2 regions of the Streptomyces sp. NBC_00390 genome follow, and region 2 is predicted to be linked to the other one. Evidence: riboswitches for the same ligand, from Rfam matches in the RefSeq annotation. Region 2 holds a riboswitch; the other holds the start of a gene.
The links. Region 2 has a riboswitch for S-adenosylmethionine ahead of OHS70_RS27385 (aminotransferase class V-fold PLP-dependent enzyme). Riboswitches for the same ligand answer to the same signal wherever they lie in the genome.

Region 1 (11,837 bases), 1.6 Mb from region 2:
GGCGGTACGGTCCCTGTCCCCCGAAAGTCACGCGGCTTCCCTCCTGGATCGTGGGCAGCTGATCGTTCCAGAACATTCAACTGCCTCGAGCCCGAGGTCACATGAGGATTCAGAGGTCGTCCCTTTCGCGGCAGTTGCCCGTACGGTCGCCGCGCAGACGCCGAAGGGCGGCACCCCCCTGGGAGGAGGGGTGCCGCCCTTCGTCCTTACGGACGGGTCCGATCCGAAGCCGGATCAGAAGTCCATGTCACCGCCCGGCATGCCGCCACCGGCAGGCGCGGAAGCCTTCTCCGGCTTGTCGGCGATGACGGCCTCGGTGGTGAGGAACAGCGCCGCGATGGAGGCCGCGTTCTGCAGGGCAGAGCGGGTCACCTTCGCGGGGTCGATGATGCCCTCGGCGATCATGTCGACGTACTCACCGGTCGCGGCGTTCAGGCCGTGGCCGACGGGCAGGTTGCGCACCTTCTCGACGATGACGCCGCCCTCGAGACCACCGTTGACGGCGATCTGCTTCAGCGGAGCCTCCAGCGCGAGCTTCACGGCGTTGGCGCCGGTCGCCTCGTCACCCTCGAGCTCGAGCTTCTCGAAGACCGAGGAAGCCTGGATCAGAGCCACGCCACCACCGGCGACGATGCCCTCCTCGACGGCCGCCTTCGCGTTGCGAACGGCGTCCTCGATGCGGTGCTTGCGCTCCTTGAGCTCGACCTCGGTCGCGGCGCCGGCCTTGATGACGGCCACGCCGCCGGCCAGCTTCGCGAGGCGCTCCTGGAGCTTCTCGCGGTCGTAGTCCGAGTCGGAGTTCTCGATCTCGGCGCGGATCTGGTTGACGCGACCCTGGACCTGGTCGCTCTCACCGGCACCGTCGACGATGGTGGTCTCGTCCTTGGTGATGACGACCTTGCGGGCGCGGCCCAGCAGGTCCAGGCCGGCGTTCTCGAGCTTGAGGCCGACCTCCTCGGAGATGACCGTGCCACCGGTGAGGATGGCGATGTCGTTCAGCATCGCCTTGCGGCGGTCGCCGAAGCCCGGGGCCTTGACGGCAACGGACTTGAAGGTGCCACGGATCTTGTTGACGACCAGGGTCGACAGTGCCTCGCCCTCGACGTCCTCGGCGATGATCAGCAGCGGCTTGCCCGACTGCATGACCTTCTCCAGCAGCGGGAGCAGGTCCTTCACCGAGGAGATCTTGGAGTTGACGATCAGGATGTACGGGTCGTCCAGGGACGCCTCCATACGCTCCATGTCGGTGGCGAAGTACGCCGAGATGTAGCCCTTGTCGAAGCGCATACCCTCGGTGAGCTCCAGCTCCAGACCGAAGGTCTGGGACTCCTCGACGGTGATGACGCCTTCCTTGCCGACCTTGTCCATGGCCTCGGCGATGAGTTCGCCGATCTGGGTGTCGGCGGCGGAGATGGAGGCGGTGGAAGCGATCTGCTCCTTGGTCTCCACGTCCTTGGCCTGCTCGAGCAGGGCACCGGAGACGGCCTCAACGGCCTTCTCGATACCGCGCTTGAGGGCCATCGGGTTGGCGCCGGCGGCCACGTTGCGCAGGCCCTCACGGACGAGCGCCTGCGCGAGAACGGTCGCGGTGGTCGTACCGTCGCCGGCGACGTCGTCCGTCTTCTTGGCGACTTCCTTGACCAGCTCGGCGCCGATCTTCTCGTACGGGTCCTCGAGCTCGATCTCCTTGGCGATGGAAACACCATCGTTGGTGATCGTGGGGGCGCCCCACTTCTTCTCGAGGACGACGTTCCGGCCCTTGGGGCCAAGGGTGACCTTGACGGCGTCGGCGAGCTGGTTCATCCCGCGCTCGAGACCGCGCCGTGCCTCCTCGTCGAACGCGATGATCTTGGCCATGTGAAGTGGTCCTCCCGGACTGGGGTGGATTGCTCCGGACCGTGCTGGTGCCCGCGACGGACGGCCTGCAAGCCGTGTGGTTCCTTGCCCCACCCGGCCCGCGGGCCTCACCGACCCGATCCAAGTTCTGTCACTCTCACCTGCAGAGTGCTAACGCCAATGATTAGCACTCGGCATAGGAGAGTGCAAGCGGCTCTCGGGGATCCGCAGGCGGAGAGCGGCGAAGGCGGAGGGCGGACGAACCGTGCGTGAACGCACGACGAGGGGTCCGCATCCCTGGATGGGATGCGGACCCCTCGGAGTGAGAACGTCGGTGGCCGATCGCGACCGGATCAGACGGCCAGCTTGACCATGTCCGCCTGCGGACCCTTCTGGCCCTGCGAGATCTCGAACTCAACTCGCTGACCCTCTTCAAGGGTGCGGTACCCATCCATCTGGATCGCGCTGTAGTGGACGAAAACATCCGCACCACCGTCGACCGCGATGAAGCCGTAGCCCTTCTCCGCGTTGAACCACTTGACGGTGCCCTGAGCCATGCCTAACTCCCCTATTACTGGCCCTTGCGCAGGACCGCACTTCGCGGACCCGGGTCAGACCTACCGCCCCGACAGGAGGGGCGTGCGCCGGAACGCGTCGACCGCGGCTGAATGTATCTGTCCAACTGCCGTCTGCAACAGGTCAGTCGGACGAGAATTCTGCGCAGTAGCAAAGGGATGGAATGTGCAAATTCCGTGAATTCCGGGGCAAGTCGGGCTCCACAAAGTATCCCCAAAGGCGCATTTCGATCGCACACTTTGGCCACTTCTTGTCGCCTCCCGGCGCATTCTCATACACAGGGGAAGCGAGTGGCGGAGGCCGCTTCCCCAACTCTATCGCGCTCAACCATGCAGAATTACCCCCTCCGGTTCTCCACCGGAAGGGGCAATTCTCATTACTCTGGGTAATTCCAGGTCGCGTCAGCCACCGGCGACCGCGGGGATGATGGAAACTCCCGCGCCGTCCGGCGTCGCCGTCTCCAGCCCCTGCTCGAAGCGCACGTCGTCGTCGTTCACGTACACATTGACGAAGCGGCGCAGCTTGCCCTGGTCGTCCAGGACCCGGGCGGCGATGCCCACGTGGTTCTTCTCCAGGTCCGCGATGACCTCGGAGAGGGTCGCGCCCTCGGCCGGGACCTCGGCCTTGCCGCCCGTGTACGTGCGGAGGATGGTGGGGATGCGGACGTTGACGCTCATGGTGTGCTGCCTCTCTCGGTGGTTCAGCCGGCCAGGCCGGCGTCGCGGAACGCGTCCAGACTCGGGCGGATCGTCGCGGTCGGACCGGTGGTCGGGGCGACCGCGTCCAGCGTCTTGAGACCGTCGCCGGTGTTGAGCACGACGGTGGTGAGCGCCGGGTCGAGCAGGCCCTGCTCGATCAGCTTCCTGGTCACGCCCACGGTCACGCCTCCCGCCGTCTCGGCGAAGATTCCCTCGGTCCGCGCCAGCAGCTTGATCGCGTCGACGACCTGCTCGTCGTCGACATCCTCCACCGCGCCGCCGGTGCGGCGGGCGATGTCCAGCACATACGGGCCGTCGGCCGGGTTGCCGATCGCGAGCGACTTGGCGATGGTGTTCGGCTTCTGCGGGCGTACGACGTCGTGGCCGGCCTTGAAGGCGGTGGACACCGGCGAACAGCCCTCGGCCTGGGCACCGAAGATCTTGTACGGCTTGTCCTCGACGAGACCGAGCTTGATCAGCTCCTGCAGACCCTTGTCGATCTTGGTGAGCTGCGAGCCGGAGGCGATCGGGATCACGATCTGGTCGGGCAGCTGCCAGCCGAGCTGCTCGCAGATCTCGTACGCGAGCGTCTTGGAGCCCTCGCCGTAGTACGGGCGGAGGTTGACGTTGACGAAGCCCCAGCCCTCGCCGAGCGGGTCGCCGATGAGCTCGGAGCAGAAGCGGTTGACGTCGTCGTAGTTGCCCTCGATGCCGACCAGTTCACCGCCGTACACGGCGGCCATGACGACCTTGCCCTGCTCCAGGTCGTGCGGGATGAACACGCAGGAGCGGAAGCCGGCCCGGGCCGCGGCGGCGCCGACGGCGCCGGCGAGGTTGCCGGTGGAGGAGCAGGACAGGGTGGTGAAACCGAAGGCGCGGGCCGCCTCGACGGCGATCGCGACGACACGGTCCTTGAAGGAGTGTGTCGGGTTGCCGGAGTCGTCCTTGACGTACAGGCCGCCGGTGACGCCCAGTTCACGGGCGAGGTTGTCGGCCTTGACCAGCTGGGTGAAACCGGGGTTCAGGCTCGGCTTGCCGGTCACGTCGGCGGGGACGGGCAGCAGCGGGGCGTAGCGCCAGATGTTGTCCGGGCCCGCTTCGATCCGCTTGCGAAGGGCCTCGGGGTCGCCGCTCGGCAGGTCGTACGCGACTTCGAGCGGCCCGAAACACGAGGCGCAGGCGAAGATGGGGCCGAGTTCGAAACGCTCCCCGCACTCGCGGCACGAGAGCGCGGCGGCCGGTCCGAGGTCCACAGGGGTGGTGGTGCTGCTTGCAACGGTCTGCACAGCCATGGTGGCGAGGCCCTTTCTCCTCATCTTCCTCGTGACGCATCTCGCCACGAGACGGAATTGGCACCTTCCCCACCGTGACCTCGCGGTCGGCGGGAGGGTTGCCGGGGCTTCAACGGGCCGTTCCCTCTGCCCCTCTGGATGAGCGGTATTCACTTGTCAGCGCGACGACCCCCGGCATGCGACGGTCATCGGCGTTGTTCAAGACTGTAACCGAAGCCCTGGACGGTTGAGATAGTCGTCCGAACCTCGAGATGGATCTCTCGACCGGAAGTCAAGGAGACGCGCACGTGCTCGATGAGGTGGAGCGCTGGCTGAGCAGGCGTTCCTGGGCAGCCGCCGACCGGACGATGAAACAGCTGCTGGCGGCCAAGGCCAGGCGCGGGACGTCGGTCAGCGTGGTGCTTCCCGCGCTGGACGAGGAGACGACGGTCGGGGACATCGTCACCGTGATCCGGCGCGAGCTGATGGAGAGCGTGCCGCTGGTCGACGAGCTGGTGGTCATCGACTCGGGCTCGAGCGACCGTACGGGTGAAGTGGCCGCGGCGGCCGGGGCACGGGTGGTCCACCGGGACACGATCCTGCCGCGCATACCGGCCGTGCCGGGCAAGGGCGAGGTGCTGTGGCGGTCACTGATGGTGACCAGCGGTGACATCGTCTGCTTCGTCGACGCGGATCTGCGCGACTTCTCCGCGGAGTTCGTCTCCGGGATCGTCGGGCCCCTGCTGACCGAAGGCGAGGTGCAGTTCGTCAAGGCGATGTACGACCGGCCGCTCGGCGGCCAGCCGGGCCAGGGCGGGCGGGTGACCGAACTGGTGGCCCGGCCGTTGCTGAATCTGCACTGGCCGCAGCTGGCCGGCTTCGTCCAGCCGCTGGGCGGCGAGTACGCGGCACGGCGCTCGCTGCTGGAGCGGCTGCCGTTCCCGGTCGGGTACGGGGTGGAGCTGGGACTGCTGGTGGACGCGCTGCACACGGTGGGCCTGGACGCGCTCGCGCAGGTGGACGTCGGTTCGCGCAAGCACCGCCACCAGGACGGGCAGGCGCTGGGCCGGATGGCGGCGGCGATCTACCGTACCGCCCAACTGCGACTTTCCCGCGGACACTTGGTGCGGCCGTCGCTGACGCAGTTCGAGCGGGGCGAGACGGGGTTCGAGCCGCGGACGTACTCCGTGGACACGGAGGAGCGGCCGCCGATGCGTGAGATCGGTGAGTATGCGGCGCGTCGCGCGGCATAAACCGGATCACGCGGACATCTTCTCTACCTTTCGTACACATGGGTGCGAAAGATGACAGGAACCATGGCCGGCTGCCCCGGATCCTCGGGGCCCTGGCGGTCACCGCCGCGGCACTGCTCGGATCGCCCGGCCCCGCGGCCGCCACGGGGGCGGACGGGTCGCCGGGGACGGAACCCTCGCTCCGGCCGGTGCAGATCCAGCCCGGCGAGATGGCCGACACCGGATCCAGGAACGAGCAGCTGTGGCTGCTGGGCGGGGTGGCGCTGAGTCTGACGGCGGCGGGAGTCGTCGCGGTGGCGGCATCGCGGCGCCGCGACAAGGACTGAGACCGGATCCGGCGCGGTGAGACCGTACGCACGTTTGAGGCTTCCCGGGACGGGCTAGGTTCGCCACATGGTCTCCGAGCGTGAACACGCTGCCCAGATCCTGGTCGCTTCCAACCGCGGCCCGGTCTCGTACACGGTGAACGAGGACGGAGAGCTCGACGCCCGCCGCGGGGGCGGCGGCCTGGTCTCCGGCCTGTCGGCCATCGGATCCGGCGCACAGTCCCTGTGGGTGTGCGCGGCCCTGAGCGACGGCGACCGCGAGGCGGTCCGGCGCGGGGTCGGCGAGCCGGGTGTACTGATGCTCGACATCGACGCGGCCGTCCACTCCGACGCGTACAACGGCATCGCGAATTCGGTGCTGTGGTTCGTGCACCACATGCTGTACCAGACCCCGCTGGAGCCGGTCTTCGACAAGGAGTTCCGGCGGCAGTGGGCTGCGTACGAGGCGTACAACAAGGCGTTCGCCGAGGCGCTGGCGCAGCGGGCCGCCGACGGCGCGGCCGTGCTGGTGCAGGACTACCACCTGGCCCTGGTGCCCGGCATGCTCCGCGAACTCCGCCCCGACCTGCGGATCGGGCACTTCTCGCACACACCATGGGCGCCGGCGGAGTACTTCAGGCTGCTGCCGGACGACATCGCGGAACAGCTGCTGCGCGGGATGCTGGGCGCGGACCGGCTGGCGTTCCTGACCCGGCGGTGGGCGGACGCCTTCGCCGGCTGCTGCGAGCAGGTGGTCGGCGGCACCGGCACCACGCGGACAGGTGTGCACGGACTCGGCGCCGACGCGGACTTCCTGCGTGAGCGCGCGCACCGGCCCGATGTGGCGGAGCGCATGGAACAACTGCGGGAGCAGATCGGCGAGGGCCGCAGGACGATCGTCCGGGTCGACCGGACCGAGCTGTCCAAGAACATCGTGCGGGGGCTCCTGGCCTACCGGGAGCTGCTGGAGGAACACCCCGAGTGGCGGGAGCGGGTCGTGCACATCGCGCTCGCCTACCCCTCGCGCCAGGATCTCGCGGTCTACCGGGAGTACACGGCGGAGGTCTCCCGGGTCGCGGACGAGATCAACGCGCGGTACGGGACGGACGGCTGGACTCCGGTCGTCGTGCACGTCAAGGACGACTTCGCGCGCTCGCTGGCCGCGTACCGGATGGCGGACGTGGCACTGGTCAACCCCATCAGGGACGGGATGAACCTGGTCGCCAAGGAGGTCCCCGTCGTGTCCGACCACGGCTGCGCGCTGGTGCTGTCACGGGAGGCGGGCGCGCACGCGGAGCTCGGCGACGACGCGCTCTCGGTCAACCCGTACGACGTGAGCGGCACTGCGGCCGCGCTGCACGAGGCGCTGAGCATGCCGGAGGCGGAGCGGGCCGAACGCACCAAGCGCCTGGCGGCGGCGGCGACGGCGCTGCCACCGAAGCAGTGGTTCCTCGACCAGTTGGAGGCCCTGCGCGCCAAGGACGCGTAGGCGCGCCGGTTCCGGGGCCGCGCGGGCTCCGAGGCCGCACCGGTTCCGGGTGTACCGGCTCCGAGGCCGCGCCGGTTCCGGGTGTACCGGCTCCGAGGCCGCGCCGGTTCCGGGTGTACCGGCTCCGAGGCCGCGCTGGTTCCGGCGTTGCGCCGGTTCCGGGTCTGCGCGGACCGGCGCGGCGACGCAGGCCCGGCCCCCTGCGGGGGCTTTCCCTCACCCGCGCCTTCCCGTAACCGGGGGCAGCCACGGACCCCCGGGTACGGCCTCCGGCCGTGTCCTCGATCGCCGGCCGGGCTGGAGATGCCCGGCGGGGAGGATCCCCGAACGCCTGAAGGGCGTTCCGGGGTCAGGGGCGAAGCCCATGGTTCGGGATTGGGGTACCTGCCACGGCCGCCAGGCCGTGGGAGAGGGCGGGGTGGGGGAGAACCCGCCCTCCCCCACGGCCCTCACACCTGCGGACCTGGCAGGTGCTGCGCAAGATTCGCCAGGAACTCCACCACCGCCGCCGGCCCCGGCACCAGCAGGTCCGCGCGGTCCGCGAGCTCCGTCACCTCGTTGCTGCCGCTGCAGACCAGCAGCCCCGGCACACCGTCCGAGCGGAGCTTCTCGACCGCGCCGAACGCAGGGAGGTCACCCAGGTCGTCGCCCGCGTACAGCACGGACTCGGCGTTCACCTCGCGTACGTAGTCCGACAGGGCCTTGCCCTTGTCCATGCCGGGCGGGCGCAGCTCCAGGACCATGCGGCCCGGCTCCAGGATCAGGCCGTGGCGGGCAGCGAGCGCCGCGAGCGGTTCGCGCAGGGCGTCGAAGGCGGCCTGGGGGTCGGTGGCGCGGCGCGTGTGGACCGCGACGGCACGGCCCTTCTCCTCGACCCAGGTGCCCTCCCAGACCCCGGCCCCGTCGAGGACACCCGGCAGTTCGGCGCGGGCGGCTGCGACACCCGGGTGCGGGGCGGGGGCCTGGACGGTGCCGCTGACCGCGTCCCAGCGCTCGGCGCCGTAGTGGCCGAGGACGACGAGGTGGTCCAGGCCCGGCACACCGGCGAAGCCGCCGTAGCGCACCGCGACACCGGCGGGTCTGCCGGTGATCACGGCGACGGAGGCGACCCGCGGCGCGAGCGCGGCGATCGCGGGGGCGGCGCCGGGGTGGGCGCGGGCCTGTTCGGGGTCGGGCACGATCTCGGCGAGGGTGCCGTCGAAGTCGAGGGCGACGACGGCCCCTGAGGGCCGGGCGAGGAGAGCCGCCAGACCGTCACGGCCCGCGGGAGTGGACGGCGTCGGCAGGGGGTGCGCGTACGGGGAGCCCATGTACCGACCCTATCGGCGACTTCTCCTGGCGTCCCTCACACGGCGCAGCCGGTTGACGGTAACGGGGTCGTGCGCCAGCGCGCGCTCGTCGTCGAGGAGCGCGTTGAGGAGCTGGTAGTAGCGCACCGGGGAGATGCCGAGCTGCTCCCTTATCGCCCGCTCCTTGGCCCCTGGCCCGCTCCAGGAGCGCTGCTCCATGGCGAGAACGGCCCGCTCACGCTCCGAAAGCGCCTGGTCGTCGGTCATACGATCCAACCTATCGACGCCCACCGACGAGTGGGCGCCGCCCCTTCCGCAATGCCCCGCGGGTGACTACTCCGCCAGTTCTGCTTCCTTCGCCTCGAGGCTTATACGGCCCAGGACCGCCGCCGGGCTGCCGCCGGGCTCGACCGCCTCGCCGACGTTCTTCTTGATGCTCTCGCTGACCGCGGCCCACGACGTCTTGCCGACCGGCGGCAGCATCGAGGCCGGCAGTTCCTGGAGGAACGTACGGAGATCCTTGTGCTCGGGGTCACGCTCCATCGCCTCGGAGGCGGAGACCGTCACCGGCAGCAGGCCGTTCTGACCCGCGAAGTCGAGGACGTTCTTGTCGCTGAAGAGGAAGTCGAGGAACTTGCCGATCTCGGCCTTGTGGCCGTTCTGCTTGAAGCCCATGATCCAGTCGGCCACGCCCATCGTCGCCTTCGCCTTGCCGGTGCGGCCGGGCAGGGGAACCATGCCGACGTCGATGCCCTCCTTCGCCGCGGCCTGCATCAGGGACGGGTGGCCGTTGAGCATGCCGACCTCGCCCCGCGTGAACGCCGCGAACGCGTCCTTGCGGTTGAGCTTCGCGGGCGGCACCGGCCCCGTCAGCTTCCCGCCGACCAGGTTGGTCTTCAGCCAATCGAACGTCTCGATGTTCTGCTGCGAGTCGATCGTGTAGTTGCCCGCGGCGTCCGTGTAACCGTCACTGCCACCACTGAGCAGCCACATCATGCTCTCGGCCTGGGCCTCCTCCGGCCCGAGCGGCAGCGCGAAGGGGTACTTCACCTCCGTGCTCTGCTTGAGCTTCTGCGCGTCGGCGCGGAGGTCGTCCCAAGTCCTGGGGCCCTCCTCGATCCCGGCCTCGGCGAAGAGCTCCTTGTTGTAGAAGAGCAGGCGGGTGGAGGCGACGAACGGCAGCCCGTACTGGACACGCTTGTGCTCGCCGGCGTCCACCAGCGGGCCGAGGAAGTTGGACTGCACGGGGATGGTGAGCAGCTGGTCGGCGGAGTAGAGCTTGTCGGCCGCGGCGTAGTCGGCGTAGGCGCCGATCTGGGCGATGTCGGGGGCGTGCCCCGCCTTGACCATCTCGGCGACCTTGCGGTCGACGTCGTTCCAGGACTCGACCTGGACCTCGACCGTGATGCCGGGGTTCTGCGCGGTGAACGCGGCCGTCAGATCGGCCCAGTAGTTCTTGCTGCTCCCGCCGCCCGCCACGTCGTAGTCCGCGGCCACCAGTTTGAGGGTGACGTCACCGGGGCCGCCCTCGGAGCCGCCGCCGCAGCCCGTGAGCGAGACCGTCATCGCAAGTGCCGCGGCGGCCGCGGCAAGACCCAAGAAGCGCCGGTGCACAGCTCTTCCCCACCCTCTGTCGTTGTCCGGATGCCCGGATGTCCGGATGCCCTTACACTCCAGTCGCCCCCCGTGACGCGCTGTGAGATGAGCGATGATTCCCCCATCGGGGCCATGAGGTCTACACCACTGCTGGTATCACTTTCGCAACACCCGCACGTCCGGGCACGGAGTGGGTAGGCCGCTGCCGAGGCACATGACGCCGTCACCGCACGTTGCAAGGAGCCGTCCCGCATGTCCCGTACTGCAGCCGAGATAGCCACCCAGCCCGCCTGCTGGCGCCGAGCGGCCGAGGCGGCCGCAGCCTTCGAGGGTCTGCCGCGGCCGGGTGAGCGTGTCGCCGTCATCGGCTGCGGGACGTCTTGGCACATGGCAATTGCATATGCAGCACTGCGCGAGGCGGGCGGACTCGGCGAGACCGACGCGTTCGCCTCCTCCGAGTTCCCGGCGGGCCGCGCCTACGACCGGGTGGTCGCGATCACCCGGTCCGGTACGACGACCGAGGTCCTGGACCTGCTGGCGAAGCTGCGGGGCACGGTGCCCACACTCGCGCTGACGGCCGGCCCGAGGACGCCGGTGAGGGACGCGGCGGACGCGGTCGCAGTGCTGGACTGGGCGGACGAGGAGTCGGTCGTCCAGACCAGGTTCGCCACCACGGCGCTGGCGTTCCTGCGGGCCGGCCTCGGCGAGCTGCCGGGTGTCAAGCCGCTGGCCGACGCCGCGGTCGACGCCGAGCTGGCGATCACGGAGCCGCTCCCGGAAGCGGTCGTGGCGGCCGAGCAGTGGACCTTCCTGGGCCGCGGCTGGACATACGGGCTGGCGCTGGAGGCGGGCCTGAAACTGCGCGAGGCGGCGGGCGCATGGACGGAGTCGTACCCCGCGATGGAGTACCGCCACGGCCCGATCTCGATCACCGGCCCGAACCGTGTCGCATGGGTCTTCGGCGCGCTCCCGGAGGGGCTGGCCGGTGATGTCGCCCGGACCGGCGGCACCCTGGTGGCCCGCCAGGAGGCGGACCCGCTGGCGGACCTGATCCGCGCGCAGCGTCTCGCGGTGACGCTGGCGGAGTCGAAGGGCCACGACCCGGACCGCCCGCGCAACCTGACGCGCAGCGTGATCCTTTCGGCCTCCTGAGGGAGGGCACCTCAGCGCATACGGCCAGGCCGCAGGCCCGTCCCGAGGCGGGCCATGTGGACGGCCTCCTGCTCGTATGCCGTTTGTATGACATGGCAACAATCTCGGGCAGTGGACTAGACCTTTTCTGGTCCGGCGCGCGAGACTGTCCTCGTGAGACACGTCATCGCCCTCGATGTGGGCGGCACCGGGATGAAGGCCGCCCTCGTCGGGGCGGACGGGACACTGCTGCACGAGGCACGGCGCGCCACCGGGCGCGACCGCGGCGCGGACGCCGTCGTGGAGTCCATCCTCGGATTCGCCACCGATCTGCGCGCCTACGGCACCACCCACCTCGGTGCCGCCGCGGAGGCCGCCGGAGTCGCCGTCCCC
Region 2 (11,837 bases):
GAGCGCGGTCACACTGCTGGAGTTCCCGGTGTGGTTCGGCCATGTGGTGGCGAGCGATGCGCTCGGGGTGCTGCTGCTCGTGCTGCGCAACGGGCTGCTGGTCGCCGCGGCGCTGATCGCGTGCGCACGGCTGTGGCGCCGGACGGTCCCCGGCCCCCCGCAAGTCGTCAGTCCAGCCGCTCGTGCAGATAGTCCCGCCACAGCGAGGTGAACTCCTGCAGCGTCGTGCCCAGCACTTCACCCAGCGCCCTCTCCACCGAGCCGTCCCGGTGCTCGGCGCCCCCCACGGACGTGTAGAACGCCGTGAGCGCCTCTTCGCCCCAGCGGTCGGCGATCAGCTCGCAGGCCAGCCAGCCGCCCTCGTACGCGCGCGCCAGGGCCTTGGCGTCCCCGCCGAAGGCGAACTCCTCGTCGGACGGCAGCTCCGCGGGAACATCACCGCCCCGGACCGCGTCCCGCAGGTCCGGGGCGCTCTCGCCGGCGGAGCGGCCGACGCCGCGGTAGGCGGCCCAGTCCGCGAAGCCTTCGGAGAGCCACATGGGTGTGGCGGCGGACGTGTGCGCCCGGGTGGCGACATGGGTGGTCTCATGCGTCAGGACGACCCGCCGGCCGAACTCGCCGAGCGCCGCGTACGCGTCCGGGTTGACGATCACCCGATCGGCCGACGAGGCTCCGGAGGGTCCCCTCTCCCCGGTGGTGACCGCGGCGATGCCCCGGTACCCCGCCGCCGGGGCGCCCAGCAGCCTGCCCATGGCCTCCACGGACGAGGGCACGAGCACGACGACCCGGCGGATCCACTTCGAGGGCCAGGCGGCCGAGACGGCGGGCACGGCGCGATCCGCGGCCGCCGCGAGGGCGCGCAGATGCCTGCCGTCCTGGCCCACGCCGAGGACGAGGCTGCGGCTGCCCCGTACCACCTGGACATCGCCCTGCTGCCACAGCTGCTGGGAGCTGCCGGTGCCCGCGCGGTCGGATGTGACGTACCAGCGGCCGCCGTCCGCACGCAGCTCCAGCGTGCGCGAGGTGGTCACCGGGGCGGAGTCGTAGCCGGCGAACCGGTAGCGCAGCTCGGTGTCGGCGACGGCGCGCGTGCCCTGGTGGCGCACGCCCTTGATGCGGTACTCCCAGGTGCTCAGCGGCACGTCCTCGAGCTGGTCGAACTCCTTGCGCTGCCGGGCGCGCAGCGTGGCCGCCGCCGGGTCGAGAGCGGCCAGATACCCGTCCAGGTCATGGCGGAGCACGGCGTTGGCGCGGTCGTCCAGCGTCTCCTGGATGCCCCGCAGCGTGGTGTCCGCCCGGTCGGGGGCGGCGGTGCAGCCGGACACCAGCAGCAGCGCGGCGAGACCGAGTCCCGCCGTACGCCGTATCGCCGCGCGCCTGGTGCGCCGTGCGTGCCTCTGACCTGCCACCCTGCCGATCGTACGGAACACGCGGGTGAAGGGGCGGGGAAAGCGGCGGGGTCCGGCCCGCGGGGCGGTTCAGACCCGGGTGACGGCGTGGACGGGCATCATGCCGACCGGGTCGTAGCGGACGGAGGCCCCCGGATAGGGCGCGTGCACCACCCGGCCGTTGCCGACGTACAGGGCGACATGGCTGGCGTCGCTACGGTACGTGACGATGTCACCCGGCCGGGCCTCGGACAGCGGCACCCGCCGGCCGGCGTTCGCCTGCGCCTGCGAGGTACGCGGCAGGCCCACGCCGGCCTGGGCGTACGACCACTGGACAAGCCCCGAGCAGTCGAAGCCGGAGGGACCGCTGGCCCCCCACACGTACGGCCGGCCGATGGCGCTACGGGCCGACAGCACCGCGGCGCCGGCGTGCGGGGAACCGGGCCCCAGGCCCGGCACGTCGGGCAGCATCAGGTCGCGGCCCGACCGGGAGGCGCGGTCGAACGCCGCCCGCTCGGCGTCCGGCAGGGAGTTCAGCAGTCGGCGGGCCTCGCCCAGCTTGCGCTCCACGGCGCGTTTGTGCCGTGCCACAGCGGCACGGCTGCGCTCCAGCTCCAGCAGATCGCGCGAGGCCTCGGCGCGCTCCTGCCCGAGGTCGCGCTGTGCCCGCCGCAGATCGCGCAGCGCGGTGGCCTGGCGCTCGGTGATGCGGTCCAGGGTCTGCGCCGCCTCCAGGTAGCTGTCAGGGTTCTCGGAGAGCAGCAGGGCGAGGGCCGGGTCCATCCCGCTGGAGCGGTACTGGGCACCGGCCACCGAACCCAGCATGTCCCGCATGCCGTTGATGCGCTCCTGGCCGCGGGCGACGCGGTCCTGGGCGTGCTCGACCTCCTCGCGCAGCTGCGTCACGCGCTCGCCGGCCCTGTTGAAGCGCTCGGTGGCCCGCTCCGCCTCCTCGAAGAGCCGGTCGAGCCTGGCGCGGGTGGCTGCCGCGGAGTCCCGCGGGTCGGCGCCGGCGGGTGCGGCGCCGAACGCCGCCGCGGCCGTTGCCGCCGCGGCGGACAGGACAGTGACCCGGGCCCCTCGGGTGAGGCCGGACTGTGCGGGTCGGCGATGGGACACCACAGGCCGCGCTCCCTTCCGCAGGTACTGGTGACAGTGCGCGGCAGAGAGTAACCGGGCGACCACGCGGCGGCCAAAGAGCGCACCGGGCACACAAAGTGACGCCCCGCCGGAGACCACAGGTCACCGGCGGGGCGCGTCGTCAGCAGGGTCTGACCGAATTCCCCCGTTCGGGCGGGCGTGAACGCCTTCCGAACGATTCGTCAGACACGCACGCCGAACATGTACGGCATGTTGTTGATCGACTCGTAGCGCACGCTCGCACCGGGCTTGGGCGCGTGCAGCACCTGGCCGTTGCCGGCGTAGAAGCCCACGTGGTGCAGGTCACCGTAGAAGAACACCAGGTCACCCTGCTGGAGGGCGCTCTGCGAGGAGATGCGGGTGCCGATGTTGGCCTGGGACTGGGAGGTCCGCGGTATGGAGACACCGGCCTGCGCGTACGCCCAGGAGGTGAGGCCGGAGCAGTCGAAGGAGCTCGGGCCGGAGGCGCCGTACACGTACGGCGAGCCGATCTTGGACTGGGCGGCGGAGAACGCGGCAGCTGCGCGCTGCGAGGCGGGGACGGCGTTGCCGAGGTCCGCTCGCGAACTGGCGCGGTTGGCACGGGAGTCGTCGGCGGAGAGCGCGGCCCGCTCCGCCGCGGTGAGGGAGTTCAGCAGCTTCTGCGCGGCGGCGAGCTTGTTCTGGACTTCCTTCTTCTTGTCGCCGAGCTCCTTGCGGGTGTCCGCGAGGTCGCCGAGCTTCTCCTTGGCCTCCTGGCGCTGCTGCGCGAGGGTGCGCTGCTTGGCCTGGATCTCCTGGATCGCCTCGGTCTGCTTGGCACCGAGCTGGTCGAGGGCCGAGGCCTTGTCGAGGTAGGTGTCCGGGTCGCCGGAGAGGAAGAGCTGCACGGAGGGGTCGATGCCGCCGGTGCGGTACTGGGCGCTCGCGACCGAACCGAGACTGTCCCGCAGGGTGTTGAGCTCTTCCTGACCTCGCGCGACCTTGTCCTGCAGCGCGTCGATCTGCTTGTCGAGCTTCTCCTGCTGCTCCTTGGCCCCGTTGTACTTCTCGGTGGCCTTCTCCGCCTCTTCGTAGAGCTTGTCGACCTTCTCCTTGACCTCGCTCTTGCTCGGCTTCGGTTCGGCCTGGGCGGTCTGGGCGGTCAGGGCGACAGCCGCAGCGGCGGTCGCGGTGAGCACGGTCACGCGGGTGCGGCTCGGCTGCTTGGGTCGACGGTGGGACGCCACGAAGGCGAGCTCCTTCTTCCTCGAGCCGCCTACCGGGCTGTGGGGGGTTCAATCCCCGGCGTCCGCGCGTCGGATCCCCCGGGGGAAAAAGGGGCGAACTACGCGAACTCGGCGGTGCCTTCGCTGTCGCCCCGGATGGGCGATCAACCGCGCGAAGGTTCGAGGCCAGACCTTAGTGACCTTCTTGTGATCAGTTCAAATCCTCACGAGAAAATTCTTGCCCGCCACGCGCATTCTTTACTTGCATCACACGCGTAGTAATGGTCACTTGACGCAACGTCCCACTCGCGATGGCACAAATTCGGGCATATATGACGGGAGTTACGAGAGCCGCGAAAGCCGCTTCAGCAGCAATGCGGACGCGACCGGGCGGGCGCCCGCCTTGGCCACTCCGTCGGCGACCTCACGGTCGGTGGAGACCACCACCACCGGCCGGCCGGGCGGCTCGGCCCGCACCAGCTGACGGATCAGCTCGTCCGCGGTCACCCCCGGCTTGGAGAACAGCACCCGCACTCCGCGCGGCGGCGCCAGCAGCACCGGAGCGGCCAGCTCCGCGCCGTCGAACACGCAGGTGATCTCCGCGCCGGTCTGGGCGGCGAGCACGGAAAGACCGCCCAGCAGCCGCAGCCGCTGCTTCTCCAGCGGCATCGTCGGATAGCCGGTCTTGGTGACGTTGTAGCCGTCGATCACCAGATGCGCCTGGGGCAGTGCGAGCAGCTGGTCGAGCAGGGCCGGATCGGTCTCGGACAGGGCCCGTGCCGCGATGTCCTTGGGCGACATCCTGCCGGGCTCCACGGCGTCCACGGTGTCCGCCGGATGGATCCCGGCCGGCGGCAGCGCCAGCTCGCGACGCAGCCCCTGGGCCGCGTCCAGGACCGTGTCCAGCAGCAGCCGCAGCCGCATGTCCTCGATGGAACGCCCCTCACGGGCGGCCCGGCGGCCCGCCTCGACCGCGGCCTCCGCCTCTGCCAGCCGCGCCTTGAGCCGCCGGCTCTCGCTCTCGGCGGCCGACACCTGGGCGGCGGCCTGCGCCTTGATCGCGTCGGTCTCGCCCGCCGTACGACGCAGGGCGGCCTCACCGCGCTTCACATCGGCCTGGGCGCTGCGCAGTTTGCGGTGCAGCGACTCGGCTTCCTTGCGGGCGGCGTCCAGTTCGGCACGCAGCCCCTCGGTCTCGCTCCTGATCTGGCCGCGCGCCTCGGCGAGCTCCGCGCGCAGCCGCTCCAGCTCGCGCCGGCCCTCTTCGTCGGCGCGCTCGGCGTCGGCGCGCTGGGCCTCCTCGCCCGCGGCGGCGACCAGTTTCACCCACCCGACGGGACGCAGGACATAGGCCGCGGCCGCCACATCGACGGGATCGGCTGCCGCGGGAGGGGGTCCGGACTCGAGCGCCTCGGCCAGCTCGGGCTGGGCTTTTCCGATCCGCTCGCCGATGCGCTGGCGGAAGACCGGGTCGCTCTCCAGCGCGGCGGCCATCGCATTGCCGGCGAACTTGGCGCGCCGGGTGGGGGTGAAACGGGCGTACTGCCGCAATTGGGACGGCAGTTCGGCCACCGTCAGGCCGCCGAACGCGTCCGAGACCAGGGCGACGACCCGCCGCCGCACACTTTCCGGCAGCGGGCGGTCGAGCGCCTCGGCAGCGCCACCGGCCGCATCGGCCGGCTCAGCGCCGCTGTGTGGCTGCTCCACCATCCGTCACCCCTACTGCCTGTCGTCTGCCCGCTGCCCGGGCCGCTGCTCAGGAAGCCGCGCCCGGCCTGTCCACCAGTTCGATCTGATCCACCGCGTTGCACCAGCGGCAGCGGACCGATTCGATGGTCTCACTGACCACCTCGCGCTCCTCCACCTTCGATTCCCCGGCCAGGTCCAGATGCACGTACTCGACGACCTTCGACGAGCGCGTGACATCGAAGCGGGTCAGGTTGCCGCACAGTGTGCAGCGCCACCGGGTCTCGGGGGTCGGCGAGGGAACCGTCGTCATCGTGCCGTCCTTCTTCGTGGTGCGGATGCGGGTGCCGCGGTGCGCCGTCGAACTGCGGATGTACTGCCCGTAACCCTACGGCCTCGCGGGTACCCGGTGTCGCGGCGAGGCACTCTGTGCCGGTCGGTCCACCTACGGCATGATCTGTCCGTGATCGATTGGTGGGGTGCGATCCGGAACACGGCCAAGGGGCCCGCCGTGACCTACGGCGCGATCGCCGTCTGCTGCGCGGTCTTCCTCGTCAGCCCGGTCTCCGGACTCAATCCGGTGTACGGCACGGGCGACCGTTTACTCGTCGCACAGAGCGCGTACTTCGAGCAGTGGGGCGTGATCCCGGCCGAACTGCTGAAACGCTCCCCGCACGCCCTGCTCACCCCGCTCACGGCCCTGTTCGTCCACGGCAGCTGGCTGCATCTGCTGGGGAACATGCTGTTTCTCTTCGTCTTCGGCGCGATGGCCGAGGAGCGGATGGGCCGGCTGCAGTTCGCCCTGTTCTATCTGGGCACCGGCTATCTCGCCCTGCTGGTGTACGCGGCCGTCAACGCCGATTCGGCGCAGACCCTGGTGGGGGCGTCCGGGGCGATCTCGGGCGTGCTCGGCGCCTTCCTGTTCCTCTTTCCGAAGGCCCGCGTCACCAGCCTCTTCCCGTTTCTGTTCTTCCTGCCGCTGCGGTTCCCCGCCTGGGTCGTGCTGATCTTCTGGTTCGGGCTCCAGTGGCTGGCCGCGAGGAACGCGGGCAGCGGGCCCGGGGTCGCCTATCTGGCACATCTGGTGGGGTTCTCGGCGGGCTTTCTCTTCGCCTGGGGCCGGTTCCGCAGTGGGACTAGAGTGAAGGCCCAAGCAGCGGCCACCGAGGGAGAACGCCAACCGTGATCACCGCGATCGTGCTCATCAAGACCAGCGTGGACCGCATCCCCGAGATCGCCGAGTCGATCGCCGCGCTGGACAGCGTCAGCGAGGTCTTCTCGGTGACCGGCACGTACGACCTGATCGCCATGGTCCGTGTGGCCAAGCACGACGACCTGGCGGACGTCATCCCGGGCAGCATCAGCAAGATCCCGGGCGTCGAGGCCACCGACACGCATGTCGCGTTCCGCACCTACTCCCAGCACGACCTGGAGGCGGCGTTCGCCATCGGCCTGGACGCCTGACGCCTCGCGCACTGCGGGGCGAGCACCCGCCCCGCAGTGGCGCGACGACAGCGAGCCCGCGCCGAAGGCGCGGGCTCGTCGGATCCGGGGCAGCCCCGAGCGTCACACGGCCGGGACGCAGCGGCCGTCCTCCGTGCGGTACGTCCACTTCGCACCCTCGCGCACCAGCTCCCGCACCGCCCGGACGAAGCGTTCGACATGCTCGTCCGGCGTCCCCGCGCCGAAGCTGACGCGGATCGCGTTCAGCGACCGCCCCCCGGCCGCCTCGGGGGCGCCGCACTCGCCCGGGTCCTCGGTCTCACCGCCCAGGAGCGTACGCACGAGGGGGTGGGCGCAGAACAGGCCGTCGCGCACCCCGATGCCGTACTCGGCCGACAGCGCCGCCGCGAAGTGCGAGCTGTTCCAGCCGTCGACGACGAACGAGATGACGCCGACGCGCGGGGCATCGGCGCCGAACAGGGAGAGCACCCGCACCTCGGGCACCTCGGCCAGCCCCTCCCGCACCGTTGCGATCAGCTGCTGCTCCCGTGCCACCAGCGCGTCGAAGCCCGCTTCGGTCAGCGCCCTGCACGCCGATGCGATGGAGTAGACGCCGATGACGTTCGGCGAACCGGCCTCGTGGCGCGCGGCCGTGGTGTGCCACTCGACGTCCACGCCGCCGTCCGTGCCCCGCGCGACCGTGCGCGAGGCACCGCCTCCCGCGAGGTACGGCTCCGCCTCCCGCAGCCAGTCCGCGCGCCCGGCGAGCACGCCGGAGCCGAACGGCGCGTACAGCTTGTGCCCGGAGAAGGCGACCCAGTCCACATCCAACTCCCGTACCGACACGGGGTGGTGGGGCGCGAGCTGGGCGGCGTCGAGGACGATCCGGGCGCCGTGGGCGTGAGCCACGGCCGCGAGCTCCTTCACCGGCCACAGTTCACCGGTCACATTGGACGCGCCGGTGACGCAGACCAGGGCGGGCCCGTCCGTGTCCTGAGCGGATGCGGTCCGGTCGGCGAGCGCCCGCTCCAGGGTGGTGACGGCCTCTTCGGGAGTGCGCGGCGCGTCCAGGAAGGTCACCTGGGCCTGACGCCAGGGCAGCAGGGAGGCGTGGTGCTCGGTCTCGAAGACGAACACCCGGCAGCCGGCGGGGAGCACGGAGGCGAGCAGGTTCAGCGAGTCGGTGGTGGAGCGGGTGAAGACGACCTGATCGCCGTCGCGGCAGTCGAGGAAGTCGTGGACGGTCGCCCGGCTGTTCTCGAACAGGTCCGTGGACAGCTGCGAGAGGTAGCCGGCGCCACGGTGCACGCTGCCGTAGTACGGGGCGTACGCGGCCACGTCGTCCCACACGCGCTGCAACGCGGGTGCGCTCGCCGCGTAGTCGAGGGCGGCGTAGACGGCTTCGCCGCCGGTCACCAGCGGAACGGTGACGTCCCGGCCGAGGACCGGGAGCGGGGCGGCACAGCAGGGGTCGGCAACGGCGTCAGGGGTGGCAACGGCGGCGTTCGGGCATGCGGACATGGCGGTATCTCCCGGCAGGAAAAGGCGAATCGGCTTCAAGAACACCCGGATCACGGGTGTGCCTCAACGCACGGACACGACCGTGCGGAGGGTGTGCTGAAGAAGGGGCTACGCGCCCTATCGCATTCGCTTGCTCACGAGACTGCTCCCTTGAGGACCAGGACCCCGGGGCTGTGACATCCGACGATGTCCAGGGGTCCGCGCTTGCCACAGACCTCGCTGCCTGCGACCTGGTCTTCACCCGGGGCACCCCGCCACGGACGGAGGGTTGCCGGACAGCGGGCCGGGGCCTCGTCGCTGTCACTCATGACCTGCCGAAGAAACTACGCGACGTGATCGCCGTCCCGCAACCCGTGTCCGGATTCCGGGACGGCCAGGGGACGGCAGCCCACGGCGGCGTCCGCCGCCAGGCCCTGCGACACCTCACTGTGTTGTCGAAGTCGCCCAAGTACGTCCAGTACGAGGGCGACCTCCCGCGGCCTCGGCCCCGGCGGGCCCGGGGAGACCCCAGGCATCCGCCGCCGGCCGATCCTCGAAGATCGCCCGGACAGGGCTCAGGCGTTGCTCACGGAGACCCAGCGGTCCAGTGCGGCCTTGGCCGCTCCCGAGTCGATGGACACGGCCGCCTTGTCCATGCCGGCCCGCAGCTGCTGCGCGAGCGGGCCGTCGCCCGGCTCCAGGGCCACCAGCGCGGCCGCCGCGTTCAGCAGCACCGCTTCGCGGACCGGACCGGTCTCGCCGCCGAGCAGCCGCCGCGCGACATCCGCGTTGTACGAGGCGTCCGCGCCGCGCAACGCCTCCACGGGCACCAGGTCGATGCCCACGTCGCGCGGGTCGAAGGCCTCCTCGCGCACCGCGCCGTCCCGTACCACCCACACCTTGGACGTGGCGGTGGTGGTCAGCTCGTCCAGACCGTCGTCGCCGCGGAAGACCAGCGCGGACGAGCCCCGTTCGGCCAGTACACCGGCCAGGATCGGCGCCATCCGGGCGTCCGCGACACCGGTCGCCTGGGCCTTGACCCGCGCCGGGTTGGTGAGCGGACCGAGGAAGTTGAACACGGTGCGGATGCCCACCTCCTTGCGGGTGGCCGCCACATGCCGCAGCGCCGGGTGGAACTTGACCGCGAAGCAGAAGGTGATGCCGGCTTCCTCGGCGACCTCGGCGACGCGCCGCGGGGTGAGCTCCAGATTGACCCCGAGCTTCTCCAGGACGTCGGAGGCGCCGCTCGCGGACGAGGCCGCGCGGTTTCCGTGCTTGACGACCTTCGCGCCCGTACCGGCGACGACGATCGCCGACATCGTGGAGATGTTCACCGTCTTGGCCCCGTCGCCGCCGGTGCCGACGATGTCGACGCTGGGGCCTGGCACCTCGATCAGGTTGGCGTGCGCGTACATGGTCCGCACGAGGCCGGTGATCTCGTCGACCGTCTCGCCCTTGGCGCGCAGCGCGACCACGAAAGCGGCGATCTGCGCGTTGGTGGCCTCGCCGCTGAGGATGCGGTCCATCGCCCATGCGGTGGCGTCCGCGCTCTGGTCACGGTTGTCGAGGAGTGCGTTCAGCACGCCGGGCCAGGAGTGGTCCGCCACGCTGTTGCCGCCGACCGGGGTCACAACGTTCATGGTCCGCTCCAGGGTCCACAGCCGATAGGGATGGGTCCACCCTATCCAGGTGCGGGCACAGCGAAGAGCCCCGTCCGACGAATGGACGGGGCTCCAGCTGTGGCGACCTTCAGGTCAGGTGATCAGTGGTGGCCGTGGCCGCTGGTGATCTCCTTGTACTCCTCGGCGGTGGGCTTGGCGATCTGGTTCTCCTCGCCGTAGTAGCCCTTGCTGAGCTTGGCGCGCAGCTTCTCGGAACGCTTCACCTTGCGCTCGACGCCGTTCTCGTCGACCGTCGGGCCGATCTCGGCCGGCTTGTACTGCTCGTGCGCGGTGAGCTTGTACAGGTCGCCCTGCGAGAGCGGCTCGTGGATCTCGACGAACTCACCGTGCGGCAGGCGCTTGATGATGCCGGTCTCGCGACCGTGCAGCACCTTGTCCTTGTCGCGACGCTGCAGGCCCAGGCAGATCCGCTTGGTGAGGATGAACGCGAGGACCGGTACGACGAAGTAGGTGATGCGGACGAACCAGGTGATCGCGTTGATCGACATGTTGAAGTGCGTGGCGAAGATGTCGTTACCGCCACCCAACAGCATGATCACGTAGCCGGTGACCCAGGCGACACCCAGCGCGGTCCGGGTCGGCGCGTTGCGCGGCCGGTCCAGGATGTGGTGCTCGCGCTTGTCGCCGGTGATCCAGGACTCGATGAACGGGTAGACCGCGATCGCTCCGAGGACCAGACCGAAGACCACCAGCGGGATGAACACACCCAGGACGAGGGTGTGGCCCCACAGATTGATCTCCCAGCCAGGCATCACACGGACCAGACCCTCGGCGAAGCCCATGTACCAGTCGGGCTGGGCACCGGTGGACACCATGTCCGGGCGGTACGGGCCGAGCGCCCACACCGGGTTGATCGTGAAGGTCGCCGCGATGAACGCGATGACACCGAAGACCAGGAAGAAGAAACCTCCGGCCTTGGCCATGTAGACCGGCAGCAGGGGCATGCCGACCACGTTCTTGTTCGTCTTGCCGGGACCCGCCCACTGCGTGTGCTTGTGGTAGAAGACCAGGATCAGGTGCGCCACCACGAGGCCGAGCATGATGCCCGGCAGCAGCAGGATGTGGATCGAGTAGAACCGGGCCACCATCTCGTGGCCGGGGAACTCGCCGCCGAACAGGAAGAACGACAGATACGTGCCGACGATCGGCGTGGCCAGGATCGCGCCCTGGGTGAAGCGGACACCCGTGCCGGACAGCAGGTCGTCGGGGAGCGAGTAGCCGGTGAAGCCGGTGAACATGCCGAGGACGAACAGCAGGAAGCCGAACAGCCAGTTGATCTCACGCGGCTTGCGGAACGCGCCGGTGAAGAAGACGCGCATCATGTGCACGAACATCGCGGCGAGGAAGATCAGCGCGGCCCAGTGGTGGATCTGCCGGATGAGCAGACCGCCGCGGACGTCGAAGCTGATGTGCAGGGTCGAGGCGTAGGCCTCGGTCATGCGGATGCCCTGCATCGGCACGTACGAGCCGTGGTACTCGACCTCGTTCATGCTCGGGTGGAAGAACAGCGTCAGATACACACCCGTGAGGATGATGATGATGAAGCTGTAGAGCGCGATCTCGCCGAGCATGAACGACCAGTGGTCCGGGAAGATCTTCCGCATGTTGGCCTTGGCCAGGGAGTAGATCCCGAGCCGGCCGTCCGCCCAGTCGGCCACCCGCTCGCCGGCGGGCGCCTTCTTCTTCGTGTCTGTTGCAGTACTCATCCGCGCTCCCAGAAGGCAGGACCGACGGGCTCTTCGAAGTCGCCCAGCGCCTCGAGGTTGCCTTCGGCGTTGACGCCGATCTGCAGCTGCGGAAGCGGGTGACCG

Region 1: it holds a riboswitch for S-adenosylmethionine, as region 2 does, so the genes downstream of both, thrC (threonine synthase) here and OHS70_RS27385 (aminotransferase class V-fold PLP-dependent enzyme) in region 2, are expected to answer to the same signal.

Annotation. Positions count from the first base shown of each region.
Region 1 is NZ_CP107945.1:4,554,670-4,566,506, reverse strand. It holds gene OHS70_RS20055 (hypothetical protein) at 1-31, opposite strand, end outside; gene groL (chaperonin GroEL) at 235-1,857, opposite strand; gene OHS70_RS20045 (cold-shock protein) at 2,190-2,393, opposite strand; gene OHS70_RS20040 (MoaD/ThiS family protein) at 2,814-3,089, opposite strand; gene thrC (threonine synthase) at 3,113-4,402, opposite strand; SAM riboswitch class I at 4,420-4,547, opposite strand; gene OHS70_RS20030 (glucosyl-3-phosphoglycerate synthase) at 4,690-5,634, shown strand; gene OHS70_RS20025 (hypothetical protein) at 5,673-5,960, shown strand; gene OHS70_RS20020 (alpha,alpha-trehalose-phosphate synthase (UDP-forming)) at 6,028-7,428, shown strand; gene otsB (trehalose-phosphatase) at 7,878-8,738, opposite strand; gene OHS70_RS20010 (DUF3263 domain-containing protein) at 8,748-8,984, opposite strand; gene OHS70_RS20005 (ABC transporter substrate-binding protein) at 9,051-10,283, opposite strand; gene OHS70_RS20000 (SIS domain-containing protein) at 10,566-11,465, shown strand; gene OHS70_RS19995 (ROK family protein) at 11,658-11,837, shown strand, end outside.
Region 2 is NZ_CP107945.1:6,201,237-6,213,073, reverse strand. It holds gene OHS70_RS27425 (glycosyltransferase 87 family protein) at 1-211, shown strand, start outside; gene OHS70_RS27420 (hypothetical protein) at 168-1,409, opposite strand; gene OHS70_RS27415 (C40 family peptidase) at 1,479-2,510, opposite strand; gene OHS70_RS27410 (C40 family peptidase) at 2,711-3,736, opposite strand; gene OHS70_RS27405 (NYN domain-containing protein) at 4,058-5,422, opposite strand; gene OHS70_RS27400 (hypothetical protein) at 5,472-5,714, opposite strand; gene OHS70_RS27395 (rhomboid family intramembrane serine protease) at 5,865-6,587, shown strand; gene OHS70_RS27390 (Lrp/AsnC family transcriptional regulator) at 6,584-6,865, shown strand; gene OHS70_RS27385 (aminotransferase class V-fold PLP-dependent enzyme) at 6,968-8,365, opposite strand; SAM riboswitch class IV at 8,561-8,677, opposite strand; gene trpD (anthranilate phosphoribosyltransferase) at 8,920-9,984, opposite strand; gene qcrB (cytochrome bc1 complex cytochrome b subunit) at 10,107-11,732, opposite strand; gene qcrA (cytochrome bc1 complex Rieske iron-sulfur subunit) at 11,729-11,837, opposite strand, start outside.